One region of the Pantoea sp. AS142 genome, then DNA from elsewhere that is predicted to be linked to it. Evidence: predicted binding sites of a transcription regulator. Region 1 holds the regulator's gene; each other region holds the start of a gene.

Region 1 (4,238 bases):
GATGCCGCTGGAGATTGAATTTGTCAATCTGGGCAGGGGACAGCGACGGCGTTATGGTGCGCTGATTCTGCTATTTGATGAAGCGGAAGAGGAGCTGGAAGGAGAGCTTCACTTTAACGTCGGATGAAAAAAGGCCCCGGTGAGCGGGGCCAAAGGGTTCGTCATAACTCTGACGAGGAATTACTTATAAAGCTGTGCGGTGATGTGATAGTTATCACCGGTGCGCGCCTCAATAACTTTATAGGCGCTTGCACCCTGTGCATCTGCTTTCTGAGAAAGCTCAGCGCGGTAATCCATTGGCGATCCCGCGGTTCCACTGATAGTCACGGTACCCGCAGGCTGCAGGTTCTGCGTCTGATCTCCGTTTACCAGCTGTGCGGCAGATGCGCCAAACGCCATTACGGAAAGCAGGCTGACTGTAGCGATGGTTGTTTTGATATTCATGTTCGTCTCCTCAATACATTCAACAACCTGCGGTTAATCGTAGATGCGGGTCGTCGATATTTTCCAACGCCATCAGGCGTCGGCACGGTTAATTATTTATAAAGCTCAGCGGTCACGTGCCAGGTATTATCCTGGTTGTTTTCGATAATGCGATAATGGCTGGCGCCCTGGGCATCCGCTTTTTCTGACAGCATCTGACGGATATGCGTCTGGTCGCCATTTCGTCCACCCATGCTGATGGTCTGATTCATTGGCTGCAGGCCCTGGGCCTGTTCACTGGAAACCAGGCTGGCGGCGTTAGCACCTACTGAGAACAGGGATGCCAGACTAAGAGCGGCAATCGCTAATTTCATTTTCATGGTCAACTCTCCTGAATTTTTTGCTTCAGCTCTCTGGAGCACAAAAGGGCGCGTCAGACAGAGAGCCGAGGGCATTATGGGTTACGCCTTAGTTATACAGTGCAGCGGTAGCGTGATAATTGCCGTTGTTGTAAGCCTCAATCACGCGATAGGCTTTTGCGCCCTGCTGGTCGGCTTTGTCGCTGAGTTTCTGTTTAATATCCATCGGTGAACCGGATACGCCGCTGACACTGATGGTGCCAACGGCCTGCAGATCCTGCGCCTGTGAAGCATTGATAGATTCTGCTGCAACAGCACCAAATGAAAGTGCAGAGAGAATGCTCAGGGTAGCGATGGTAGTTTCTACGTTCATAGATATTTCCTCGTCGTCTATTTTTATCTTTTTATTTAGTGTGATTCGCATCACGAAAATAAGTATAGAACTAATAACGGTAGAAATTAATACCCCGCTAATAATGTTTTTTCGTGATTCTTTATCCTTATGGCTACTTTTAATAACTTAACGTTATAAAAAACGGGTAAAAAATAGCCTTTAAGCCGCTTTTAATTGTTAAAACAGTGAGATAGATCACTTTAACGTTTAGTGCGAAAGTCAGTGGGGATCGGGCTGGAATTTGATCTGGATCCGGGCAAAGGTACCGATTCAGGAATGTAAAGCAGCGTAAAATAGTGCAGGAAGTGAAGGGGAGTAAGATATCTGACTAATAACAAAGTTTAACAAAGTTCTCGAAGGTGGGGTTATAACGTATTGAAGAGTAAAAAGCCTGCGCGTCAGAGAGAGATCGAACTGACGACCTGAAGCAATGATTGCTGGCCGTCAGTGAGCGATCAGAGTTCCTGTTCAAACAGGTTGAGAATCGCTCCGTGCAGCTGTTTGACCGTGAAATCGCGCGCACGGGTAATAAAGATCGTGTCATCGCCGGCAATAGTGCCAAGAATCCCTTCCGACTTACCCAGCGAATCCAGCAGACGTGCAATCAGCTGAGCAGCACCCGGACTGGTATGAATCACCACCAGCGCGTCGTTGTAGTCGATATCCAGAACCAGGTTTTTTAGCGGGCTGGTCGTCGTCGGCACACCCAGCTCGGCGGGCAGGCAATAAACCATTTCCATCTTGGCATTACGGGTGCGCACCGCGCCAAACTTAGTTAGCATCCGCGAGACCTTGGACTGATTGATATTTTCAAAGCCTTCATCCTGAAGCGCCTGAACAATTTCGCCCTGGGAGCTGAATTTTTCTTCTTTTAATAAGGCCTTGAAAGCCTTGATCAGATCGTCTTGTTTTGATGGGTTTCGCATAGGTTACCAATAAATAGAGAGAATAACCGCGCATCCGCCCGCGGCAGAGTGGTGATTATGCATTTAAATGCATTTTTATGCAATCGGTCGGTTGGTGAGCAGGGTTCGGGCGGCTGCGGGCGGGGATAATAGCAAATAAATCCGCTCAGACCAAAACGCCCGTCACAGCCACGGAAGGCGAAGGTTGCAAAGTTGTTATATTATTGGTGGTGTAATAACAGAAAACGCACGCAGCCGTTCTCTGTCTGACGACGGCAAAGTTGTCGGTCATTCAGGCGCAATGATAAGTAACTTTTGAATCCGGAGATTAAGTGTGAAAACACGTAGAATTAACAGCGGATATTTATCATCGCCTGAGCAGTTGATTAAGGTCTGACACAGATAGAATTTCGGCCCATCTCTGCCCCACCTTAATAAGGAGTTAAGAATGAAAGTTGCCGTTCTCGGTGCCGCTGGCGGCATAGGCCAGGCGCTCGCACTTCTGCTCAAAACCCAGCTTCACGCAGGTTCAGAACTCTCACTGTATGACATTGCGCCGGTAACCCCTGGTGTTGCCGTTGATCTCAGCCATATTCCTACTGCAGTGACTATCAAGGGATTTAGTGGAGAAGACGCGACGCCTGCCTTACAGGGCGCCGATGTTGTACTGATTTCCGCAGGCGTCGCTCGCAAGCCCGGTATGGATCGCGCTGATCTTTTCAATGTTAATGCTGGCATCGTCCGTAACTTGATTGATCAGGTTGCGACGACGGCACCTAAAGCGTTGATCGGTATCATCACCAACCCCGTCAATACAACGGTTGCCATCGCGGCGGAAGTACTGAAAAAGCATGGCGTCTACGACAAAAACCGTCTGTTTGGCGTGACCACGCTGGATATCATCCGCGCCAATACCTTTGTGGCCGCGCTGAAAGGCAAGCAGCCTGATCAGGTTGAAGTGCCGGTGATTGGCGGTCACTCTGGCGTGACCATTCTGCCGCTGTTGTCACAGGTCAAAGGCATCAGTTTCAGCGATCAGGAAGTAGCTGATTTGACTAAACGTATTCAGAATGCCGGTACCGAAGTGGTGGAAGCCAAAGCGGGTGGCGGGTCGGCCACGCTGTCGATGGGTCAGGCTGCTGCGCGTTTCGGGTTGTCACTGGTGCGGGCATTGAATGGTGAGGCTAATGTGGTGGAGTGTGCTTACGTGGAAGGCGAGGGCGAACATGCTCGCTTTTTCTCACAGCCGTTGCTACTGGGTAAAAACGGTATAGCGGAACGCAAGCAGATTGGCACACTCAGCGCTTACGAACAGCAGGCGCTGTCAGGTATGCTCGATACGCTGAAGAAAGATATCGCCCTGGGTGAAGAATTCGTTAAGCAGTGACTGTCGTCTCAGACTGAAAACGCCCGGCTTAGCCGGGCGTTTTGCATTACAAGCCGCCAGATTTATAAGCGCGTGCAGCAGGCGCACCGTTGCTGGCTGGCAGTTTCTTACCCAGCGTCTCCATGCGCATCTGGAACGGCGGGAACGGCATTTCAATACCGTGCTGATCAAATCCGCTCAGAATCAACTGATGCAGCTCATGACGCAGTGGCATACGGTGTCCCATCTCAGCGGCATGAACCCGGAGTTCAAACAATTGAATCCCCTGCTGCAAATCGACCAGGAAAGCTTCCGGTTGCGGCGTATCCAGAACATAACTACAGCGTTCAGCCGCCTGTATCAAAATGGTTGTCACCTGTTCGCTGCTGACTTTGGCCGGGGCCGGGATGGTGAGCACCACGCGCGTCACAGAATCGGACAAAGACCAGTTAATAAACTGTTCGGTAATAAAGGTCTTGTTGGGCACGATAATTTCTTTTCGGTCCCAGTCGGTGATTGTGGTGGCGCGGGTATTGATGCGGGTAATGCTGCCCGTGAGATCGCGTATGGTCACGGTATCGCCGATGCGAATCGGTTTTTCGAACAGAATAATCAGACCTGAGATAAAGTTGGCAAAAATCTCCTGCATCCCGAAACCCAGCCCCAGGCCCAGTGCGGCGACCAGCCACTGCAGCTTCGACCACTCGATACCCATCATTGAGAAACCTATCACCCCCCCAATCAGCAGCAGCAGATATTTGGTCAGCGTGGTGATGGCGTAGCCTGTACCC
Region 2 (4,238 bases), on a different contig from region 1:
GCATAACATCGTCTTTTATCTAGCCACGTAAAGTTGCGTTCGTCAAATGCGTTAAAGTGCGCTGAAGATGTAGCTAACTAACGGAAATTCGTAGAATTTATCGGGAAGGAAGTGGGATAAGTTATTCTTATTGTTAAATCCCACAGAATGAGGGGGCATTTTACTGTTAATGCAGTGAAATGCCCCATTTACTGTTAATCAGTGACAAAAATGCTGCACAACCTGAGTGATAAGCGCCTGCGTAGGCTTAATAAATGCAGTATCAATAAATTCATCTGGCTGATGTGCCTGATTAATCGAACCCGGACCCAGTACCAGCGTCGGGCAGAGCTGCTGAATAAAGGGCGCTTCAGTGCAGTAGTTGACCACCTCGGTTGGTGTACCAAGCAATTTCTCTACCACACTGACCAGTTTATGGTTGGCCGGGCACTCATAGCCAGGAATCGGAGGATGCAGTTCGGCCACCGTTACACGACCTGGCCAGCGTGCACTGACCGGGGCCAGCGCCTCATTCAGTAGCCCATCGAGATCGACCAGCGACAGGCCCGGCAACGGACGGATATCCATATGCAGTTCACAGCAGGCGCAGATACGGTTAGCGGCGTCTCCGCCATGAATATGGCCGAAATTCATGGTGGGGTAGGGAATGGCAAAGCCGTCATGGTGATAACGCTCCTGCAGCGTATTGCGCAGTTGCATCAGATGGGTGATCGACTCATGCATCAGTTCAATGGCATTGACGCCTCGCGCCGGATCGCTGGAATGGCCCGATTTCCCTTCAATACGGATCACATTCGACAGATGACCTTTGTGCGCGCGCACCGGTTTAAGCGAGGTCGGTTCACCGATGATGGCGCAGTCGGGACGCAGTGTTGTCGATTCAGCGAAATATTTGGCTCCAGCCATCGTAGTCTCTTCATCAGCTGTAGCGAGAATATAGAGCGGCTTACTCAGCATGCTGACATCCACATCGCGCAGCGTATCAAGAATAAAGGCGAAGAAGCCTTTCATGTCTGCCGTACCCAAGCCATAGAGCTTGTTGTCGTGCTCGGTCAGGGTAAAGGGATCGCGCGTCCAGCGGCCATCATCAAAGGGAACGGTATCGGTATGACCGGCCAACAGCAGGCCGCCCGCACCAGTACCGCTACGCGCCAGCATATTAAATTTATTGCGGGTGCCGGGCACTGGCTGCACTTCAACGCTAAAGCCGAGGTCGCGGAACCAGCCGGCCAGCAAATTGATTAAAGTTTCATTACTCTGATCCAGTGCGGCATCGGTTGCGCTAATCGACGGTGTGGCGATTAACTGGCGGTACAGTTCAATAAAAGGCGGTAATTTTGTCTTCACTGTTGGCGGTCCTTGGGTTAGGATGTATCCATATTCATGCATTAATAGTGAATAAAAATACATTAACGTCCTCTGCAAGGGAACCTTAAATCACTGCAGATGACAGGGTGGGTAACGGGGCAAGGCCGCGACCCGGAACGTGCGACTGTAAAAAGGGTTACAGCCTGATGTTGAATACGCTGATCGTGGGTGCCAGTGGTTATGCTGGTGTAGAGCTTGCCACCTTTCTGAATCGCCATCCACATATCAACATAACCGCTTTGGCGGTTTCGGCGCAAAGCCCTGATGCTGGCAAGCGCCTGTCCGATCTCCATCCGCAACTGAAAGGCGTCGTGGACTTACCACTGCAGCCGCTGAGCAGCGCCGCCGAGTGGGGAGACAAAGTGGATGTGGTGTTCCTGGCGACGGCCCACGAAGTCAGCCACGATCTGGCTCCGGAATTTCTTAAGGCCGGTTGTGTGGTGTTCGACCTGTCAGGCGCTTTCCGCGTCAATGACGCTGATTTTTATACCCGCTTTTATGGTTTCACCCATCAGCATGGCGACTGGCTGGATAAAGCCGTGTACGGCCTGGCGGAATATCAGCATGAGAAAATCCAGCAGGCGCAACTGGTGGCGGTGCCGGGTTGTTACCCAACCGCTGCTCAGCTGGCATTGAAGCCACTGGTGGATGCCGGCCTGTTAAACGATGCGCAGTGGCCGGTGATCAACGCCACCAGCGGCGTGAGCGGGGCCGGACGTAAAGCCAATGTCGGTACCAGCTTCTGCGAAGTGAGCCTGCAGCCTTATGGCCTGTTCAATCATCGTCATCACCCGGAAATCGTCGCGCACCTCGGGACACCGGTGATCTTCACGCCGCATCTGGGCAGTTTCCCGCGCGGTATTCTGGCGACAATTACCTGTCGCCTGAAAGCGGGGGTCAGCCGCGAAGATATCGCTACGGTTTTCCATCGCGCTTATGACAACAAACCATTGGTGCGGCTCTACGAGCAGGGCGTACCGGCGCTGAAAGCCGTTGTGGGTCTGCCTTACTGCGATATCGGTTTTGAAGTGCAGGGTGAGCATTTGATTGTCGTGGCAGCCGAAGATAATCTGCTGAAAGGTGCAGCATCGCAGGCGGTACAGTGCCTGAACATCCGGTTCGGCTTCTCTGAAACGCAGTCACTGCTTTAACGGACAAATAAACCATGACCAATCCATTGATTATCAAACTGGGCGGTGTGCTGTTAGACAGCGAAGAAGCGCTAGCCCGCTTATTTGAAGCGTTGCTGAACTACCGTAGCGCCCATCAGCGTCCGCTGATCATTGTCCACGGCGGCGGTTGTCTGGTGGATGAACTGATGAAAAAGCTGGCGCTGCCGGTGAAGAAGAAAAATGGCCTGCGTGTCACGCCAGCCGATCAGATCGACATCATTACCGGTGCGCTGGCGGGAACCGCAAACAAAACACTGCTGGGCTGGGCAAAAAAATCGGGCATTAATGCAGTAGGCCTCTGCCTCGGCGATGCGGGCATTGTGAATGTCGCCCCGTTTGATGAAGAACTTGGCCACGTTGGTCACGCAATGCCGGGCGATCCGGCATTGCTGAACACCCTGCTGGCGGCCGGCTACATGCCGGTAGTGAGCTCAATCGGCATTACTGACGACGGTAAACTGATGAACGTCAACGCTGACCAGGCTGCGACGGCACTGGCCTCGACGCTGGGTGCTGATTTAGTTTTGTTGTCAGACGTCAGTGGCATTCTCGACGGCAAAGGTCAGCGCATCGAAGAGATGACCGCCGATAAAGCTGAGCAGCTGATTACTCAGGGCATTATCACCGACGGCATGATTGTGAAAGTACACGCTGCGCTTGATGCGGCGCGTACGCTAGGCCGCCCGGTGGATATTGCCAGCTGGCGTCACGCTGAGCGGCTGCCTGACCTGTTTAACGGTGTGTCGATTGGCACCCGGATTCTCGCTTAACGACTCTGATTCAAGGATTACGAAATGCAAACGCAAAACATCAAAAAAATCGTTCTGGCTTACTCCGGTGGTCTTGATACTTCGGCCATCATTCCATGGCTGAAAGAGAACTACGGCGGCTGTGAAGTGGTCGCTTTCGTAGCTGATATCGGTCAGGAGCGCGGCGATCTGGAAGGTGTGGAGAAGAAAGCCCTGCAGTCCGGCGCGTCTGAATGCCACGTGGTTGACCTGCGTGAAGAGTTCATCAGCGACTACGTTTATCCGGTGCTGCAGACCGGCGCTCTGTATGAAGGCACCTATCTGCTGGGCACCTCTATGGCGCGTCCTATCATCGCTAAAGCGCAGGTTGAACTGGCGCTGAAAGTGGGCGCGGATGCACTGTGTCATGGCGCGACCGGTAAAGGGAATGACCAGGTGCGTTTCGAAACCACCTACACCGCGCTGGCACCGCAGCTGAAAGTGGTGGCACCGTGGCGTGAATGGAACCTGCGTTCACGTGAAGCGCTGCTGGATTACCTGAAAGAGCGCAACATCCCGACGACTGCGTCACTGGAGAAAATCTATAGCCGCGATGAAAACGCCTGGCACATCTCTACTGAAGGTGGCGTGCTGGAAAGCCCGGCCAATGCACCGAATAAAGATTGCTGGGTCTGGACTGTCGATCCGCTGGAAGCGCCTGACCAGCCTGAAGACGTGACTGTGTCCGTAGAGAAAGGTCGGGTTGTGGCGGTTAACGGCGAAAAACTGAGTCCGTTCCAGTGTCTGGAAAAACTCAATGTGCTGGGCGCAAAACATGGCGTCGGTCGTATTGATATTGTTGAAAACCGTCTGGTAGGGATTAAATCCCGTGGCTGCTACGAAACTCCTGGCGGCACCATCATGGTTAATGCACTGCGTGCGGTTGAGCAGCTGGTGCTGGATCGCGATA
Region 3 (4,238 bases), on a different contig from region 1:
TCCCCCGAGGGCAGATTCAGGCCAATGGTAATGCGCTGATCGGTTTCAGTCAGCCGGAACAGGGAGAGCAATTTAAAACCGATCTGCGCCGGAATATGGTCGATGACCGTGCCGCGTTTGATCGCTTCGACCTGCAATTTGTTGTCTTGCGTCATGGGGGAATCTCCTTACAGGGCGAGTTCGCTGTTTAAAACCAGTGCCAGCAGAGCCTGGCGCGCATAGATGCCGTTACCTGCCTGCTGAAAATACCAGGCGTATGGGGTTTTATCGACATCGGTGGTGATCTCGTCGATGCGCGGCAGTGGGTGCAGCACTTTCATGTTGTCGCGCGCCGTATTGAGATCGGCAGCGCGCAGAATGAACTGCGCTTTGACGTTGGCATATTCTGACGGATCGAGCCGCTCTTTCTGCACCCGCGTCATGTAGAGGATATCGAGCTGCGGCATCACCTCTTCAAAGCTGTCGTGACGTGACCAGGCGATATTCTTCTCATCCAGCATGTCGGTGATATAAGCCGGCATCGCCAGCGCATCGGGCGCGATAAAGAAGAAGCGGTTGCCATCAAATTTCGCCAGCGCCTGCGTCAGCGAGTGCACGGTTCGGCCATACTTCAGGTCGCCGACCATCGCCACATTCAGCTGATTAAGACGACTTTGCGTCTCCTGAATAGTGAAGAGATCGAGCAGCGTCTGGGTCGGATGTTGGTTCGCGCCGTCACCGGCGTTGAGAATCGGGATGCCGCCGGAGAACCCGGTCGCCAGTCTCGCGGCGCCTTCCTGCGGGTGACGCATCACGATCGCATCAACGTAGGTGCTGATCACTGAAAGGGTGTCGGCCAGAGTCTCGCCTTTTTTGCCCAGCGAAGTATTACTGCCGTCAGCAAAGCCCACCACTGACGCGCCAAGGCGATGGATCGCGGTTTCAAACGAGAGGCGAGTCCGGGTCGACGCCTCAAAGAAGCAGCTGGCGATAACCTTGTGCTTCAGCAGTTCCGGCTGCGGGCAGGCTTTGAGTTTTGCGGCGGTGTGCAGCGCCAGTTCCAGCTCTTCACGACTGAGGTCGTTGATTGAAATAATGTGCTTGCGATATAGCGGGTTAGCCATAGCTGTCTCCTCTGCGCGGCCGGATTGCGGACAAAAAAAAGCCCCTGCTTAAGGGGCTTTTTTATGATCGGGTCGATGACCGAAAGAAACAGCAGCACCGCCTGCGGTCAGGCGTGATTGAGCATCAAATTGTCCGCTGTGCTGTAGCATATTTCCTCCGGCAAATTGGGCCGCATTATACCCGTTCGCGGTAGTGCAGCAAGAGGAAAACGTTTGCGGCTGCTTTGACGATAAGCGCCCGGCAGTGGTCGGGCGGACAAACAGCCCGGCACCAGCGAACGCTGTTGAGTGAGATCGGTTCAACGAGACCCGTCACTCAGCGCTGGCCCAGCGTGGCCACCATCACCGCTTTGATCGTGTGCATGCGGTTCTCCGCCTGGTCGAACACAATGCTGTGCGGCGACTCAAACACCTCGTTGCTTACCTCCATACCGTTGGGCAGATCGTACTGTTCTGCCATCTGCTGGCCCAGTGTGGTCTGGTCGTCGTGGAAGGCGGGCAGGCAGTGCAGGAATTTAACCTGCGGGTTGCCGGTCAGATCGAGCATCGCCCGGTTGACCTGATAGTCACGCAGCAGGGCAATACGCTCAGCCCACACTGCTTTGTCTTCGCCCATCGACACCCAGACATCGGTGTAGATAAAGTCAGCGCCTTTCACGCCGTCGGCAATATTTTCAGTGAGGGTGATTTCCCCGCCGGTCTGCTGCGCGGCGTCACGGCAATGTGCCACCAGTTCTTCCTCTGGCCAGCAGCTCTTTGGTGCCACCAGACGCAGATCCAGCCCTGCCATTGCCGCGGCTTCCAGCATGGTGTTACCCATGTTGTTGCGTGCATCGCCGACGTAGACCAGCGTCATCTCGCTGAGTTTTTTGCCTGGCAGATGCTCCTGCATAGTCAGCAGATCGGCCAGCAGTTGAGTGGGATGAAACTCAGTGGTCAGGCCGTTCCACACCGGTACACCGGCATGTTCCGCCAGCGTTTCCACCAGTTCCTGGCCGTAACCGCGATACTGAATGCCATCGTACATTCGGCCCAGCACTCGTGCTGTGTCGCGCATCGACTCTTTATGGCCGATCTGACTGCCACTCGGGCCAAGATAAGTGACGTTCGCACCCTGGTCATAAGCGGCAACTTCGAAAGAGCATCGGGTACGGGTCGAGTCTTTTTCGAAGATGAGCGCAATGTTTTTACCTTTCAGATACTGTACTTCGCTGGCGCTCTTTTTGGCCTGTTTTAATTCAGCAGAAAGGGTGAGCAGGTGATTAATTTCGGCGGGGGTAAAATCCAGAAGCCTGAGGAAATGACGCTGATAAAGCTGACTCATACAACACTCCGGTAATCATTAAAGTGAATTAAAATTCAATTTAACCGTATGAATATGCATTTTCAAGTGTGGGGGCTAATAAACTTTTTGTTTTGTGTAGTGGCGCGACAGGCAGTGTGGGAAAATAATTGTTTATTGCCGAACTCAGAGAGGACATCGTCATGGCATATGAAGCATTACTGGAAGAGCAGCAGGAAGAGACACGGCAGATTATCGAAGAGCTGCTGGAGGATGGCAGCGATCCTGAAGCGCTCTATACCATTGAGCACCATCTCTCATGCAATAATTTTGATTCACTGGAAAAAGCCGCTGTTGATGCGTTCAAGCTGGGTTATGAAGTCACCGAGCCGGAAGAGCTGGAGCTGGAAGATGGCACCACCGTCATGTGCGTCGACATCATCAGTGAATCCGCGCTGAAGTCTGAACTGATCGATGTGCAGGTTGAGCAACTGGTGAACCTGATTGGTAAATACAACGTGGATTACGACGGCTGGGGCACCTACTTTGAAGACCCCGATGCCGAAGATGAAGATGATGAAGATGCCATCGACGAAGAAGATGATGGCATTCGCCACTAAGTAGCCGGGGCGGAGAGTTCTCCGCCTGTCACCTCAGCCACTTATTTTGACATCATGAACTACGCACCCTTACTTGAACCGATCTATCAGTTTCTGCGCTGCCGCACGCCACAAGCCTGGATTGATGAGGCGCGCAAGCCGGAAAATCTGACTCTTCTGTTAACCGATCATCTGGTATGCGAGCTGAAAGCCGCTCAGACTGCGGTGTGGTTGATCCGCAAATATGTTGCTGACAAACCCAGCGGCGACGCCATTCTGGCATGGCTGAAACCCTATGAAGATTTTATCTTCCGCGAAGATGGCGACAGCGACTTTATCAACGCCCATAAGAACCTGACGAAACGTATCATCATGCGCAATGCGATGCCGTGGGCGGATGAACTGGTGGAGAAGATGGTGCTGCTGATTAAAGAGGAGCTGCATCATTTCTATCAGGTGTGGGAGATTATGCAGTCGCGCGGGTTGGTCTATCAGAAGATCACCTCCAGCCGCTATGCCAAATCGCTGCTGCGCGAAGTCACGACTCATGAGCCGGAAACGCTGGTAGATAAGCTGATTTGTGGCGCTTACATTGAGGCGCGCTCCTGTGAGCGTTTCGCCAGTCTGGCGCCCTATCTTGATGATGAACTGGCGAAGTTCTATCTGTCGCTGCTGCGCTCCGAGGCGCGGCATTATCAGGACTATCTGACTCTGGCAGCGCAGATTTCCACCAAAGATATCGCGCCACGGGTGCAGGCGATTGGGGTAACAGAAGGGCGGTTAATCAGCGAACCCGACAGCGAATTACGCTTTCACAGCGGCATACCGGCATTTTGATAATAGTCAACACGGCCGCTCTTCTGGCGGTCGTTACTGTTTTAAATTGAATCGGGTTGATTTAGTTAATAACAAAAAGACAAACGTTAATTATCAATTTAATACGTATTAGTTACTTTTGCGGGATATTATTTGAGTCATCCCTCACAGAATGTTTTTTCTCTTCTTTTTTTTCTCTGAGGGATAAGTATAGTAGCCGTTGCCAAACCAGGGTTGTTATTATTTTAAGCAAAACCTGATTCATAATTCCTCTTTGCCAGAGAGGAATTATGAATCAGGTTTTTTTTTGCTCTGTCCACCGATGGGAAGAGGCCAGCCACCTTATTCCTGACGGTCAGTTTTATTAACAAGTATTTAATGGAAGGGGTAATAAAATGAGGGAAAAGATCTATATTCTGTTATTTATTCCACTGCTTT

Evidence for each region. Region 1 encodes ArgR, which controls arginine synthesis, uptake and breakdown. Its sites were predicted from a motif close to ANTGAATAAAAATACANT; they were not measured.
Region 2: a site for ArgR is predicted at 1,394-1,411, ahead of argC (N-acetyl-gamma-glutamyl-phosphate reductase). Genes of this name have one in related genera too.
Region 3: a site for ArgR is predicted at 2,450-2,467, ahead of argF (ornithine carbamoyltransferase). Genes of this name have one in related genera too.

What each region holds. Positions count from the first base shown of each region.
Region 1 is NZ_JBBCMO010000011.1:32,268-36,505, forward strand. Features, by position in the region: gene WFO64_RS18295 (barstar family protein) at 1-127, shown strand, start outside; gene yhcN (peroxide/acid stress response protein YhcN) at 181-444, opposite strand; gene WFO64_RS18305 (YdgH/BhsA/McbA-like domain containing protein) at 537-803, opposite strand; gene yhcN (peroxide/acid stress response protein YhcN) at 892-1,155, opposite strand; gene argR (transcriptional regulator ArgR) at 1,632-2,102, opposite strand; gene mdh (malate dehydrogenase) at 2,530-3,468, shown strand; gene mscM (miniconductance mechanosensitive channel MscM) at 3,515-4,238, opposite strand, start outside.
Region 2 is NZ_JBBCMO010000013.1:10,784-15,021, reverse strand. Features, by position in the region: gene argE (acetylornithine deacetylase) at 199-1,347, opposite strand; gene argC (N-acetyl-gamma-glutamyl-phosphate reductase) at 1,515-2,519, shown strand; gene argB (acetylglutamate kinase) at 2,534-3,310, shown strand; gene WFO64_RS19725 (argininosuccinate synthase) at 3,335-4,238, shown strand, end outside.
Region 3 is NZ_JBBCMO010000004.1:59,774-64,011, reverse strand. Features, by position in the region: gene pyrI (aspartate carbamoyltransferase regulatory subunit) at 1-155, opposite strand, end outside; gene pyrB (aspartate carbamoyltransferase) at 168-1,103, opposite strand; gene argF (ornithine carbamoyltransferase) at 1,420-2,427, opposite strand; gene rraB (ribonuclease E inhibitor RraB) at 2,589-3,005, shown strand; gene miaE (tRNA isopentenyl-2-thiomethyl-A-37 hydroxylase MiaE) at 3,060-3,821, shown strand; gene WFO64_RS09730 (OprD family outer membrane porin) at 4,196-4,238, shown strand, end outside.